4 regions of the Virgibacillus siamensis genome follow, and region 2 is predicted to be linked to each of the others. Evidence: riboswitches for the same ligand, from Rfam matches in the RefSeq annotation. Region 2 holds a riboswitch; each other region holds the start of a gene.

Region 1 (3,642 bases), on a different contig from region 2:
CTCAATTGCTTTATTGTACGAGCTTCCTTCCACATATTCCGAGATAAATAATCCCTCTGCCGTATTTTCACTGCCTGCAGCTTCGACGAGCGTGGCATAGTTCATGAAAACGAGCGTGAAAATAAGCAATAGACTTAGTATCCGCTTTACCGTTGGATTTTTCATCAACACCCTCCATTATTACAAAATTATGACACACTATTAATATGGCACAGTGAAAACGAGGATACAATTAAGAAATTGTAAAATGCTAGTAAATTACTACTATTTTTGCAGATTTAAATGGAAAACAGTACATAATACCTATGAATGTCACATGTCATAAGGCGCAGTTTTTGATATTAAGGGATCAAGGTTGATTTAAGGAGTTCAAAGGTTGATAATTTGCCGCTGAAGGTTGATTTCTAAACATTGTTGGTTGATTTTCCGGACTTAAGGGTTGATTATCACCTGCTGATGGTTGATATGTGGAAATGAAGGTCGATTGCCCGATGAAATAAGGGCTGATGTTTTGGTATTAAGGCAGATAGATTTATTGGCAAGCTGATATGAAAAGAGCAGCCATAACCGGCTGCTCCCTATTAATTATGCTTATCGATTCTGCTTTCCGCAGTTGGCGATGCATCTGGTGCCGGTTTTGGCTTACGTGCCAACGCCATAATTCCGGCAATCAAGAGGAAAATCGCCGGTATCACTACACCAAGAACAGTCACAATGGTACCGAGCACTGATGTAATAATTAAAATAATTCCGGCAGCTTTCGGTTTCTTATTTCCTTTTAGCATTACAGCTGCAACAATACCCAAAATTAATGATACAACAGAAATAATACCGAAGAGCATAATTCCCCCCGAAGCCGTATCAAACATCGTCATAATATCACTTGCCGGCATTTGCGGGGTGGCCATTTCATTAGCAAGGTTTGACATAAGTTGCTCATTGTTTAATACAGATGCTCCAATAAATCCTCCCAATGCACATAATGCATATAGTACAACCCCTATAATCGATAACACAATTTCTCCTGTCCGTTTCATTACGTATTCTCCTCCTTTTTATGCATTCGCTTTTTCCATCAGGCTGACAACATACTGATCGAGCCTTTCTTTCATCATGTCATTGGTTAAACCGGTCATACCAAACGCTTCCCAGCCCGGATATACTTCCGGCGGTCCCACAAGCATATCTGCAACAGATAACAAATCCCAGTATGGCTCGTATGTAAATTGGGATCCGGCCTGTTTCCGGTATTCCGTGAGAAATTCGTCTGCAGCTTCAACTCCCCACAACATGGCAAGATTAACCCGGCAATGACCGACATCAACTCCACGCGGGCCCTTACAGCCATTCGGCCAATCAACGACACCACTGACGGAACCATTTGTCCATAACACATTCGCCGGATGATAGTCCCTGTGAATGAAGCATTCAGCCGAGTTTGGACGCGGGGCTTTTAGAAGATTAATAGCCTTTTTCCATGTATTTGAAACATTTGTCCAGTACGGCACACCAAATGAAGAAATATTATTATAGCTTTTATGAAGATATGGAAAGTTTTCGGCAGGAATGCCATGTAAACGTACCAAGGCATCCGCCAGACGCTGAAGCCATTCATCCATCTGCTCCGGCTTCAGATCTACCTCACCTTCAAGTTGCGTCATCAGCACTGCCGGAACTCCACAATGGTGACCCTTCTCATCATATGCAATAAGCCTCGGAGTTACAACCCCCGAATAATTCGCCATTTGCAGACATTCAGCTTCATGCAGTGCCAAATCAGGCTCTTCACTCAGCCATTCCCTGTTATCAAATTGCCGGACCACATAGGGATGAAGCTGCCCTTCTGACTTGAGTGAAACACTATGTAATGTGGATGATGTACTGCCCTTAAGTTGGTCGACTGATTCAACCACAGCCTTGGGATCCGTCTGATTGATGACCCAATCAAGCACAGCTGCCGGCAAATTTATATTTTCCTCCATACATAAGCCTCCCTCAGTTGTGTAGTACGACCCGCAGTACAAAAAGGTTTCGTAATCGCTGCACTTCTAAAAATTCCCATGACAAACTACTATTCTTTTGTTATGCTTAGGCAGAACAATTTAATACTATTATATTCACTACTAGGGGTGCCCAAAATGCGGGCTGAGAGGGAAGTGCAAATCAGCTTTCCGACTCTTATGGACCTGATCTGGTTAATACCAGCGGAGGGAAGTAGACTGATGCAATTTTTAACAGTAACCTATTTCAAGCCAGGTCCGTCATTGGATCTGGCTTTTTTTATCTTACTTCTGCATCCTGGTCCCATCCCAATAGAAAGGAGGGTTTGATTGAATCAAACACAATTAATAACGACAATGGCTGTCTTTATTGCAATTGGAACAATCGGTGCACAATTACTTCGGTTTCCGGCGGGTGTTGCAAAAGCCTACCCGGTCCAGCACGCCGTTAATGTAATGGCTGCGGTAACACTTGGCCCAGGACCTGCTGTTGTGATTGCATTCATGATTGGTCTGCTCCGGAACATGCTTGGTCTTGGTACGCTGCTCGCTTTTCCCGGTGGAATGGTTGGTGCTTTTTTGGCCGGAATTCTTTACAAAAAAACGTGCAAAAAGGGCATGGCGGCATTAGGCGAAGCAGTAGGAACCGGGATCATCGGTGCACTTATTTCGGTTCCGATTGCCAATCTTTTGATGGGCAGTTCGGCAGGCGCATTGTTCTTTTTGCCATCGTTTCTGGTCAGCAGCATTACAGGTGCTTGTATCGGCTGGCTTGTCGTCGCAAAAATAAATCAGCAACATGTATCACTCGACAATAAATTATAATTTTTAGGATGAACTGCTGGGGGCGCTGTTATGGCTGAGAATAGGAACTTCCTTTGTCCGGAGAAAGACTGTATAAGATTATTATCCTATTTTATTCACCGGATTGAACAAGCGATGTCTAGCTCCAGCGCCCAGCAACTGGCAAACTTCACACTCCTCCACTACGATAAAGAAGACTTGCCGATTGGTGAAACCAGAGGCTTAGTCGCACTTATACCCTTGTGGTGAAAGTCAACATCGGTTCGCTTTCAGCTCACCGTGTTTCCTTTATCTCATTTTTGGAGGAAGATCGGCTAAAACCGCCGCTTTGCGCGGCAACGCCGACCCACCCTGCATGGCAGGGCGCAGTTTGTACGTTGCTAAACGGGCGCTTGCGCTTTTCTTAATTGGAACCTGATCAGGATAATACCTGCGAGAGGGAAGTAGTTGCAGACATGTCAACTCCTATCCATTCCCCGGCAGCTTCTGACAAGGAGGCTATATTGATGACTTTTTCACAGGTTTTACGCGAAGAAAACAACGACGTTTTTCAGGCTATTTTTGATCATCCGTTTGTGGATGGAATCGGAAAAGGTGATGTTCCCGCCAAGGCAATCACCCATTACATCAAAGCGGACTTTGAATATTTGAATGCATTTATGCGCATTTATGGTATAGCTGTTTCAAAATGCGACTTGCGTGAGGATATGCAATTCTTTAATGAACAGATTCAATTTGTATCGAATAGTGAAATTCATCCGCATCACAATTTTTGCGATCATGTCGGTGTAGGTTATGACGAGCTGCAGGGGCATCCACTGCCGCCAACAGCTGACCA
Region 2 (3,642 bases):
CACTCGCCCCAACGTTAGCTGGGACATAGCTTTACACTATGTTCAAACTTTAGACCCTTACATTCGGAAGTTTGTCAGTTCGCTTCTAGTGGAACATTCTCACCGTGTCTACTTTTTCAGCCATCCGGCATATCAGTTAGCATACCTTTTCCAATTGGAATGGATTTAGCCTTCCTTCTGCCGACTCTACCTGTGCTTCGTACCCCATGAACTGTCATTCATGACGCACGCAGGAATATTGATGGGATGGTTTCAGGAAACATGGTTCCATCATTCCCATCCTCCGTTGTAACGTTAAAATTAATAGAATTCCCCGCATGTTCACCCTTGAGAGGGTTTATAGCGGAACTTGTCGCGCGCACCCATTTGTCGGGGATGAAAACTATTATGCCCTTTATTTTGAAGACCCTGATAGAATAAAAGTAGAGCTTGTTGCACCTTAAGCTATCTTCCTTTATACGATCGGGCGCATTTCTGGATTTGAAGGAACTGCGCCTTTTTTCATGATAAGGGCAATTATGGAATAAGGATTGTTAGTCGTTTCACATATGATGCTATTCCTAAGGAGCACACTTTATCAGAAATTACACAGACAAAGAAAGTAGAATCATATACAATAATATTGTTTATGATTTTAGAATTAGAAAGGTGAATTTTATGATAAAAGGTGAAAACATACATATACGGACATTTAATAACGATGACGCTCAATCTATGCTGAATTTACAAAAAGGAAACCGTAATTTTTTCGAGGTACAATCAAAGGGCAACTAGAAAGGATGAAAAAGGCTAACGAAAATATTAAACAAGATGAGGACTATTATTTTGGGATTTTTGAAAATGATGAGAACAAGCTAGTAGGTACTATCAATCTTTTTCATATCTTTTTCATATTCTCCGTGGATCATCCCAAAGTGCTGTTATCGGCTACTTCTTAGATGAAAAATATTATAATGCCGTAAACTGGGTAATTTAGAAGCAATTTCTTTATTCACCAAACGAACGCGCTCATTGAATAACTCCGATCTTCCAACTGATAAATTAATATGTTGACTTTTTTCGTAATCTATATTAGCTTAGAATTCAATAATTGAATATTTTTGCAGACCACTAGGGGTGCCTTTATAAAAGGCTGAGATCAGAGTGATTGACTTTGGGACCCTTTGAACTTGATACGGTTGATACCGGCGAAGGGAAGTGGTGGGACGGATGCTGTTTATTTGTTTTTCAAAATATTTACGGTCGTTCAAACCACTTCCTTATGTTTGGGGAAGTGGTTTTTTATTTTATCTCTATTTCTTATAAAAAGGGGTGAATTGATATAGCAGAACTTCATGTGATTTCCACGGGAAAACAGTCGCCGGGGACACTGGCTGGGATTCTTGAAAAAATACATCCGTATGTTGACTTTTTTCATCTAAGGGAAAAGCGCTGGACAAATCAGGAGATGGTTACAACAATACATCTGTTTATTTCCAAAGGGATTCCGCTTGAAAAAATTATAATTAACAGTCGTATAGAGGTTGCACAGAGTATGCATACACATGGTGTCCAACTGACACACACTGCGGATGTGGAAATGGTGCGAAAAGCGCATGGTTCACTGTATATTGGCTGTTCAGTGCATTCTTTGGGAAGAGCTGTTTACGCGGATGAACATGGTGCTGACTTTTTGCTTTATGGCCATATTTTCGAAACGCAGTCAAAGCCGGGGCTGAAACCCAGGGGCTTGAGCAGTTTGAAAAATATTGCTCAGAATACAAAGACACCAGTGATTGCGATTGGCGGGATAACGCCTGAAAATACTCCGGTTGTGGTTGAAAACGGTGCAACAGGAGTAGCGGTATTGTCAGGTATTTTACTGTCAGATGATCCAGTTAAGGCTGCCCAAAAATATCGAAAAGCTTTAGATGAAAAGCGCTTGAATTAGGGAGGGAAACGATGAAACAGCATTATGATGTCATTATTGTCGGCGGGGGAGTTATCGGCTGTTCTGTTGCATTTCAATTGTGTAAACGAGATTACCGTGTACTGGTAGTTGAAAAAGACAGTCTGGCGGGAAAAGCCTCAGGAGCTGCGGCAGGAATGTTGGGAGCGCAGGCGGAGTCGGAGAAGAATAATCCGTTGTTTCCAATTGCAAAAGAAAGCAGGGCGATGTTTCTCGGCTTGGCTGAGGAGCTCCGATCATTGACCGGTATCGATATCGAACTTATCCAAAGTGGTATTTTGAAAATTGCCCGGACGAACGAGGAAGCTGCTGAATTTAAGGATATTGCTGCATTTCAGCAAAAGCTGCACAAGGCAGATGACCATCAAGTTAAAGTCTCCAAATCTACTAACAGGGTTGCGCAATGGCTTACTCCGGAAAAAATTCTGCAGCAGGAGCAGGTACTTTCCGAAAACCTGTCTGGCGGCTTATGGTTGCCGGAAGACGGTCAGGTAAACCCGCCGCTTCTGACCAAGGCATATGCACAGGCCGCCGCGGTTCTGGGGGCAAAAGTAATGGAATATACAGCTGTACAGGGTCTTGTAATCGAATACAATTGCGTTGTCGGTGTGAAAACCGGTACAGAGACCATTTTTGCGGATGAAGTTATTGTGGCGGCAGGTGCATGGTCCGAACAACTTCTTAATAACACAGGATTGAAGCTGGATTCTTATCCTGTTAAAGGGGAATGTTTTTCCGTCCGTCATCATGGCCAACTTATCACGTCCAGTATTTTTTCAACAAGCTGCTATATTGTCCCAAAAGTCGGTGGGCGAATAATCATTGGGGCTACCCAAAAGCCGCATACATTTGATGAAACGGTCAGTCTTAATAGTCTGTTACGTCTAATGGAAGATGCCGTATCTATTATCCCGGCATTAAAGGAAACCAAATGGGAAAAAGCGTGGGCTGGAGTCCGGCCGCAAACAGGTGACGGTTTGCCATATTTGGGAAGGCATCCGCGATTGGGAGGGCTAAGCCTCGCTGCCGGCCATTACCGAAATGGGATTTTGCTGGCTCCAATCACAGGCCTGCTAATGGCTGACTTAATGGATGGTAGCGAGATTGATAGTGTTTTCCGTACTGACCGGATGTTGACGCAAAAGGAGGGGTCTACATGAAACTTGTCATCAATGGCAATGATATTCAGTTGGATGAAAGTGTGTTTACCATAACAGATGTCATGGACCATTATCATATCGACAATAAGGTTGTGATTGTTGAGCATAACGGGGAAATAATCGACCAGTCGATTTATTCGAAACGCACTTTAGCAGACGGCGATAAAATTGAATTCGTACAATTTGTAGGAGGCGGTTGAAATGTTGACAATTGGAGAAAAAAATCTAAAGTCACGATTACTGTTAGGTACAGGAAAATATCCGGATTTTGACATGCAAAAGAAAGCTGTGGATGTGTCAGAAACGGATGTATTAACATTTTCAGTTAGAAGAATGAATATTTTCGAGCCATCACATCCAAATTTTCTGGAAAAATTGGATGCTAAAAAGTACCATTTATTACCGAATACTGCAGGTGCGAAAACAGCGGAAGAAGCGATACGAACAGCAAGATTAGCCAAAGCATCCGGCCTTTGCGACATGATTAAAGTCGAGGTGATCGGTTGTGACAAAACACTACTGCCCGATCCGGTG
Region 3 (3,642 bases), 660 kb from region 2:
AGTGAACCCGATCGGGCCGTCAGAAAACATGTATTTGAACAGCTTGGCAAAGCCTGGCAGGAAAATGCGGATTTTTTCGGGCAGACATTGAATCATTTGGCCGGCTTTCGGCTGCAAACGTATAAGCACCGAAATTGGGAACACGTACTGAAAGAACCGCTTAACATAAATCGTATGAAAAGGGAAACGCTTGATGCAATGTGGAATGCTATTAATCGGAATAAAAAACATTTCACAGCATTTTTGGAAAAGAAAGCCGAATTGCTTGGACTGGATAAGCTAAGTATGTATGACATTGGGGCACCACTTTCGAACACTGTTACAGAAACGCCTTATACGGATGGAGCAAATTTCATAGTGGAACAATTCCGTGCCTTCAGTCCCAAAATGGCTGATTTTGCACAAATGGCTTTCGAGAAACGTTGGATCGAGGCAGAGGATCGTGCCGGCAAACGTCCCGGGGGCTTTTGTACCAGTTTTCCGGAAAGTAAACAAACCCGGATTTTCATGACCTACTCCGGGACATCATCCAACATCGCAACATTAGCTCACGAACTTGGCCATGCCTATCATCAGCACGTTATGAATGATATGCATGGACTGAACCAGGGATACTCAATGAATGTAGCGGAGACAGCCTCAACGTTTGCTGAAATGATTGTTGCTGATGCATCCGTCAAAAACGCGTCAGACACGGAGGAAAAGAAATCATTGCTCGAGACGAAAATTCAGCGGAGTATTGCCTTTTTCATGAACATTCAGGCAAGGTTTAACTTTGAGCAGCGTTTCTATGAAGAACGGAAAAATGGTATGGTACCAGTGGAACGGTTAAATGAGTTGATGGTGGAGGCACAAAAAGATGCATATGGAGATTCCATCACTGATTATGATCCAAATTTCTGGGCATCCAAACTGCATTTTCATATAACCGGTGTACCATTTTATAACTTCCCGTACACGTTTGGCTATTTATTCAGTCTTGGCATTTACGCACATGCACAAGAACTTGGCGGCGATTTTGAAGATGACTACATTGCACTGCTTCGGGATACCGGACGGATGACGGTGGAAGATTTGGCCGCGAAGCATCTGGATGTAGATCTGACAAAACCCGATTTCTGGGAGAGCGCAATTGCCCTTTGTGTAAAAGATGTTGAAGAATTTATGAAACTATAATTTTGTCATTCCGCTTCAGGTACGATATAATACAATTAACATAAAAAGCAAATTAATAGAAGCCTTCAGGGGGAGCCAAACGGCTGAGAGTGAACAAGTTGTTCTTACCCTTTGAACCTGTTAGTTAATACTAGCGTAGGGATGGTGGCTTTTTTTGATGGATTACATTAGCGATGTGAGCGGATTCCCCATCAGGAAGCTTCCCCTTGGCATTGCTTTTTTTGTGTGCAAAAATCATGTTGGCGACCGTGCCGACAGGGAAGGGGAGGCAGATAGTTGTGCAATCGAAGCGTACACTGTTTTTAGTGGAGGTTCCTATTTTTACAGCTTTGGCGCTGTTATTGGATATGATTCCGTTCTTATCTTTTAAAATATGGGCGCAGGGCGGCTCGGTATCGTTTGCTATGATTCCGATATTTATTGTTGCATTCCGCTGGGGGCTGAAAGGCGGTCTTTTATCAGGATTTTTATGGGGAGTTCTGCAAATAATGTTTGGTGCATATATATTGACACCTCTTCAGGGATTTCTTGATTACATTGTGGCATTTACGGTGCTTGGTCTTGCCGGCGCGTTTGCCAAACCGGTTCGAAATGCCATCCGCAAAGGTAATGGAAAGAGCAGTTTTCTGTATATTGCACTTGGTGTTTTTATTGGAACCGGGCTGCGTTTTTTAGCGCATTTTGCTGGTGGGATAGCATTTTTTGCAGAAGCAGCTCCAAAAGGACAACCCGTATGGCTGTATTCGCTGCTTTATAATGGCTCCTATATGCTGCCGTCATTTATTTTGACTGCTGTGCTTGTGTTTCTGTTATTCTATAAGCAACCGAAAACATTAATCGAATCTACCCATTAAAATTATCCGCTCACCATTTTTAGTCCTTTGCATGCAAGGGACTATTTTTCTATACTAAAGAAAGAGGTGATATTAATGAGAGAGTTAATCGGTGCGTGTCAGGCATGCGGGAAAAATGTTTACTGTGAAAATGGCTTTTTTGATGGTGAGCAGATAGACGGCAGGCTGTTATGTAATGATTGTGCCGAAGGGGAAGTATCATCAGATTAAGAAGCTATTAAGAAGGATATTATTTTCGCGCATTTCGTCTGTAATATATAAACCAATAGACCCTCTCCATTGACACCACTCTCCCGTTTTGTGCATAGGCTATAGCACATTCAAAAAAGGAAGTGGTTGCAATGGAGCTGACCATCTCACATTGGTTATACGGTTTATTCACATTGATTATTATACTGACAATGATTTTCCGGAAAGGAGTTGTACTCCCTTCATTACTCGGGACGTTCGTTATTGCTTGGGTATATAATGGAAATATTGTTGATGGGTTTATTTCGATATTTAATGCCAATCTGGTTGCAGCAAAGGAATTGTTTAGCATCTTTTTGATTATTACATTCATGATGGCGCTGCTACATTCGCTCCGTGATCTTGGGGCGGACAGGAAAATGATTCAGCCAATCCAGAAGGTAATGGTCAATGGTCATGTGTCATTTTTTGTTCTGATTGGCGTTACGTATGTCATTTCGTTATTCTTTTGGCCGACACCGGCAGTGCCGCTCATATGTGCATTGCTTGTTCCTGCTGCCATCCGTTCAGGTCTTCCTGCACTTTTGGCTGCGGTTGCCGTAGCACTGGCGGGACAGGGGATGGCGCTGTCATCGGATTATATCGTTCAGGTTGCACCAAGTCTATCAGCAAAATCAGCTGGGATCGATGTTGGTTTAATAACAGATAAAGCACTGGTATTATCTATTATTACGGGAGCAGTAGCAATCGGGCTTGCATATCTGATGTATCGTAAAAGTATCCGTACAAAAAATAGCCCGCAAAATGAAATCGAACTGCAGATGCTCCAAGCTGAAAAAGAATCATCCAATAAAAATCACGCTGTCCATTTGGATACGTGGAGCAAAGTATTCGCCGTACTTGTTCCGGTTTCGCTTTTAGCGGTGGTGATTTTCATGATGTATTCGAAACTGCAGGCTGGCAGGATGAGCGGCTTTGAGGGTGGTGACGGTGCAGCGTTTATCGGTGGTGTAGCAGTTATTCTGCTGTTGTTGTCAACAGTTGCGTTCGGGCGTCATCATGCTCTTGATTATATCAGCAGCCATATTACCGAGGGATTTGTATTTGCATTCAAAGCAATGGGACCGGTTATTCCGATTGCGGGCTTCTTCTTCCTTGGAAGCTCCGACTTTTCAGGAGGAATTTTAGGTGTAGATGAAAATGCGCCAGGACTATTATTTGATTTGGTTCAATCGACACAGCAATTCCTTCCGCAGAGTGCATTGTTTGCTGCCTTTAGTATTCTGATTATCGGTATTATTACCGGACTTGACGGTTCCGGTTTTTCCGGGTTGCCGCTAACCGGTGCGCTCGCTGCATCATTAAGCAGCGGTTCGGTTGATCCCGGTACGCTCGCAGCAATCGGACAAATGGGGTCAATCTG
Region 4 (3,642 bases), on a different contig from region 2:
GGAGGATGCTTCACCAAACATACATGTGTTTGATACGAAAACAGGTGACACATTGTACGAAGGGGAGATAGCTGTGGAGAAACCTGTTAAAGGGAACACTTTCTTCCACTTTTACGAAATGGATTTTAGGAAATGAATGGAACGTCTGCTCTTTTTGGGCAGGCGTTTTTTAGAACTTGGATTTTCAAAATTCTATCAAAAAGTATACTTATGTGGAAATATACAATCTACCATAGATAACATATAATTAAACTATAGAAAGATAAACAACCCATAAATTATTGAAGAAACGCACACTCCAGATCGGGATGTGCGTTTCCTTTGCAGAACAGGGTTTTTAAAACGTAAAGTCCACCTGCTTATTCTCTTGTTTTTCATAACCCTTCATGTAATTGATTCTGCGCTGGGCAGATGCCTTAGTTACCTGTTCATCTGCATGGTAAGATGAGCGGACAAGCGGGCCTGCCTCACAATGACTGAATCCTTTCTCGAGGGCGATTTGTTTTAGTTCTTCAAACTCATCCGGATGATAGTAACGCTCTACTTTTAAATGCTTTTTGGTAGGTTGAAGGTATTGACCGATCGTCATAATGTTTACATCATGTGCCAGCAAATCATCCATTGCCTGGATAATTTCTTCCTTTTCTTCACCAAGACCAACCATAATACTCGATTTTGTCGGTGTATTTGGTGCAATCTCTTTTACGCGTTGAAGTAATTGCAGTGAACGGTCATACATCGCACGTGCACGCACGCGTTTCGTCAGGCGGCGGACAGTTTCGATGTTGTGGTTAAATATATCCGGTCCACTGTCCATTAGTGTATGCAGGCTTTCATAGTCACCTTTCATATCGGACGGCAATATCTCAATTGTGCAGCCCGGATTCTGATTTCGAACTGCGCGAACGGTGTTGGCAAAGACCTGAGCGCCTCCATCGTTCAGGTCATCACGTGCAACTGCAGTGATGACGACGTGTTTAAGCCCCATTACGCTGACTGAGTCCGCCACACGCTTCGGCTCACCCCAGTCAAGTTCATTCGGCATTCCGGTTTTAACTGCACAAAAGCGGCAACCACGTGTACATGTATCACCAAGAATCATGAATGTTGCAGTTTTGCGTTCGCTCCAGCATTCATGTATGTTCGGGCAGCGTGCTTCCTCACAAACAGTATTCAATCGGTTTTCACGCATCAATTTTTTTAAGCCGCGGTATGATTTATTTGTATTGATTCGTGTTTTCAGCCACTCCGGTTTGCGTATGTATTCTTCCTGTTTTGCCACACTTACACACTCCTTGTTGGTTGTTTGGTTGAGTAGTTGGTTTCGGCTAGATGAAATACTTCGTTCCACTGGCTTTCAGATAGAGTAAATGGTTCAAGCTGAAGATCCAGACCATCTCTGAATCCTTCGTAAAAGGCTTTTTTTACCGTATCATAGGTTTGTTTTTGTTCGGTCAATTGATTAATTGCAGCTGCTTTCTTTGCAAAAGCGCGTCGTTTTCTTGCTTTTACTTCTTCATTTGGAAAGACAAATAAATCAAATAACATGATTTCATCAATGGACAGTGGTATTGACCCATGCTGCAGCAAAACTCCGCGTTTGCGGGTTTGCGCATTTCCGGATAATTTCTTGCCATCCGCAACCATCTCGTAAAATGCCGGGCGTTCAAAGCAGATGGCGCTTCTCTCTCTGGACAGATCTTCAGCGTAATTTGCCTCAATTCCCAGGTTTTTGTATCCTTGAATGATTCCTTTGGATAAAACATAGTATGCTTCCTGGATGGATGACGGGATACCCGGGTTTTTTTCGGAAATGACGATGCTGTAAGTCAGTTCATCATCATGCAGTACAGCGCTTCCGCCTGTCAGTCGCCGTACGTGCTGGCATTGATGTTTTTGCAGGTTGCGGTAATTAATTTCGGCATCCTTTTGAAAATGACCGAGTGACAGGCTTGGTTTTTTCCAACCGTAGAATCTTAGGACAGGCGGGATTTTTCCTTCACTATGCCAATTTAACAAAGCTTCGTCCAAAGCCATGTTTACGGAAGCATCATGAAACCCGCTGTCCAAGATTCCCCATTTTCCATGCATTATGTAACCTCCTTTATATTGATTCCGGATAATATAAAACTGCAGCCATATGGATGCAGTCGGATGATTTGTTATGACTGCACTTTCCCACGCTGGTATTATCCGGTTCGGGTTCAAGGGTCAGAACAACAAAGTCCTTCTCAGCCAATCTAGCTCCCCTAGTGCTAAAAAATGGAATTCAATTATTAATAATTATCTTAACGGGTATTTTTCATAATGTAAAGCATCCATTTTAGCTGAAGCCTCTATAATGATTTATCCACGGTTCCGGGGGGATATCCACGAATTTGAACTAGATATTCACGGTTCCAGGGCGGGTATCCACGAATTTAAGATAGATATCCACGATTTCTTACTTTACGTCCGCAAAACTAGTCACACCCGGGGGAAGACCCGGATGTGACTAATCTATATTTAGACACTCTCCTCGAGCAATTGTTGGACGTTTTCCGTTTTTCCCTCGTGTAAAAAATTAACAATGGTACTGCCGATGACGACCCCGTCACATGCTTCAGCAAGTTCATGTGCTTGAGAACTGGTAGAAACACCAAATCCGGCCAGGACCGGCTTATCGGTATAGTTTTTTAGTTTTTGAAGATAGTTTTTTACGTTGCTGTCATGCGTGGTTCTGGCGCCGGTTGTGCCTGTGACAGCAACAGCATAGAGAAAGCCTTCCGTTCGTTCAGCAATTTTTTGCAGCCGTTCATCAGGTGATGTCATTGCAGCAAGCCGGATATACGAAATGGCATTTTCTTGCAAATCATCTTTTACAATTGCTTCCTCCTCCAGTGGAAGGTCCGGAATAATAACACCGTTAACCCCCGCATCTGCACAATCTCTGGCAAAATTCCCGGCCCCGTACGTAAAAACAGGGTTTAAGTAGGTCATCAAAATAACCGGAATCGTTCGTTCTTCTTTAAAGCTTTTCAGTTTTGTCAGAACGGATGATAGGGTAGTGCCTTGTTCCAATGATCGTTGCCCTGCATCCTGAATGGTCGGTCCGTCTGCAACGGGGTCAGAGAAAGGAATTCCGAGTTCTACCGCAGCAGCACCGCTATTCTGCAAAAAATTTAGCTGCTCTTCCAATTGACCAAGCGGCCTGTCACCGGCCATAATGTACGGAACAATCAATTTTTTGTTGTTCTGAAGCTTTTCTTTCAGCGCTTTGTCCAGTTTAAGATTACTCATCAACGTCACCTCCTAGCAGATCTTTTACCGATTCAACATCTTTATCGCCGCGTCCGGACAGGCAAATGACAAGTGACTCGTCTTCATGCATATTTTTGGCATGCTTCAATGCAAATGCTACAGCATGTGCACTTTCCAATGCGGGGATAATCCCTTCTGTTTGCGAAAGGAGTTTGAACGCATCCAACGCCTCATCATCCGTCACAGATGTATAAGTTACCCGGTTCGTTTCATGTAGGTGACTGTGTTCGGGACCAATGCCAGGATAATCAAGCCCTGCTGAAATCGAATGTGCTTCTTCAATTTGTCCATTCTTGTCCTGGAGTAAATGGGTCATTGTACCATGGAGTACGCCAACAGTGC

The links. Region 2 has a riboswitch for thiamine pyrophosphate ahead of B1K71_RS04540 (thiamine phosphate synthase). Riboswitches for the same ligand answer to the same signal wherever they lie in the genome.
Region 1: linked by a shared signal. The riboswitch ahead of thiW (energy coupling factor transporter S component ThiW) and the one ahead of B1K71_RS04540 (thiamine phosphate synthase) in region 2 are both predicted to bind thiamine pyrophosphate.
Region 3: linked by a shared signal. The riboswitch ahead of thiT (energy-coupled thiamine transporter ThiT) and the one ahead of B1K71_RS04540 (thiamine phosphate synthase) in region 2 are both predicted to bind thiamine pyrophosphate.
Region 4: linked by a shared signal. The riboswitch ahead of B1K71_RS01575 (lipoate--protein ligase family protein) and the one ahead of B1K71_RS04540 (thiamine phosphate synthase) in region 2 are both predicted to bind thiamine pyrophosphate.

Annotation. Positions count from the first base shown of each region.
Region 1 covers NZ_FUIH01000006.1:72,531-76,172, reverse strand. The annotation lists gene B1K71_RS01285 (5'-nucleotidase C-terminal domain-containing protein) at 1-165, opposite strand, end outside; gene B1K71_RS01280 (DUF4064 domain-containing protein) at 582-1,037, opposite strand; gene B1K71_RS01275 (phosphotransferase family protein) at 1,056-1,982, opposite strand; TPP riboswitch at 2,116-2,230, shown strand; gene thiW (energy coupling factor transporter S component ThiW) at 2,331-2,825, shown strand; gene tenA (thiaminase II) at 3,311-3,642, shown strand, end outside.
Region 2 covers NZ_FUIH01000007.1:178,265-181,906, forward strand. The annotation lists partial or broken gene B1K71_RS20370 (VOC family protein) at 360-443, shown strand; TPP riboswitch at 1,103-1,213, shown strand; gene B1K71_RS04540 (thiamine phosphate synthase) at 1,337-1,930, shown strand; gene thiO (glycine oxidase ThiO) at 1,942-3,108, shown strand; gene thiS (sulfur carrier protein ThiS) at 3,105-3,308, shown strand; gene B1K71_RS04555 (thiazole synthase) at 3,310-3,642, shown strand, end outside.
Region 3 covers NZ_FUIH01000007.1:841,957-845,598, forward strand. The annotation lists gene B1K71_RS07830 (M3 family oligoendopeptidase) at 1-1,176, shown strand, start outside; TPP riboswitch at 1,235-1,335, shown strand; gene thiT (energy-coupled thiamine transporter ThiT) at 1,455-2,030, shown strand; gene B1K71_RS20255 (hypothetical protein) at 2,106-2,240, shown strand; gene B1K71_RS07840 (hypothetical protein) at 2,372-3,642, shown strand, end outside.
Region 4 covers NZ_FUIH01000006.1:131,918-135,559, forward strand. The annotation lists gene B1K71_RS01565 (hypothetical protein) at 1-136, shown strand, start outside; gene lipA (lipoyl synthase) at 338-1,282, opposite strand; gene B1K71_RS01575 (lipoate--protein ligase family protein) at 1,285-2,091, opposite strand; TPP riboswitch at 2,159-2,261, opposite strand; gene trpA (tryptophan synthase subunit alpha) at 2,506-3,279, opposite strand; gene trpB (tryptophan synthase subunit beta) at 3,272-3,642, opposite strand, start outside.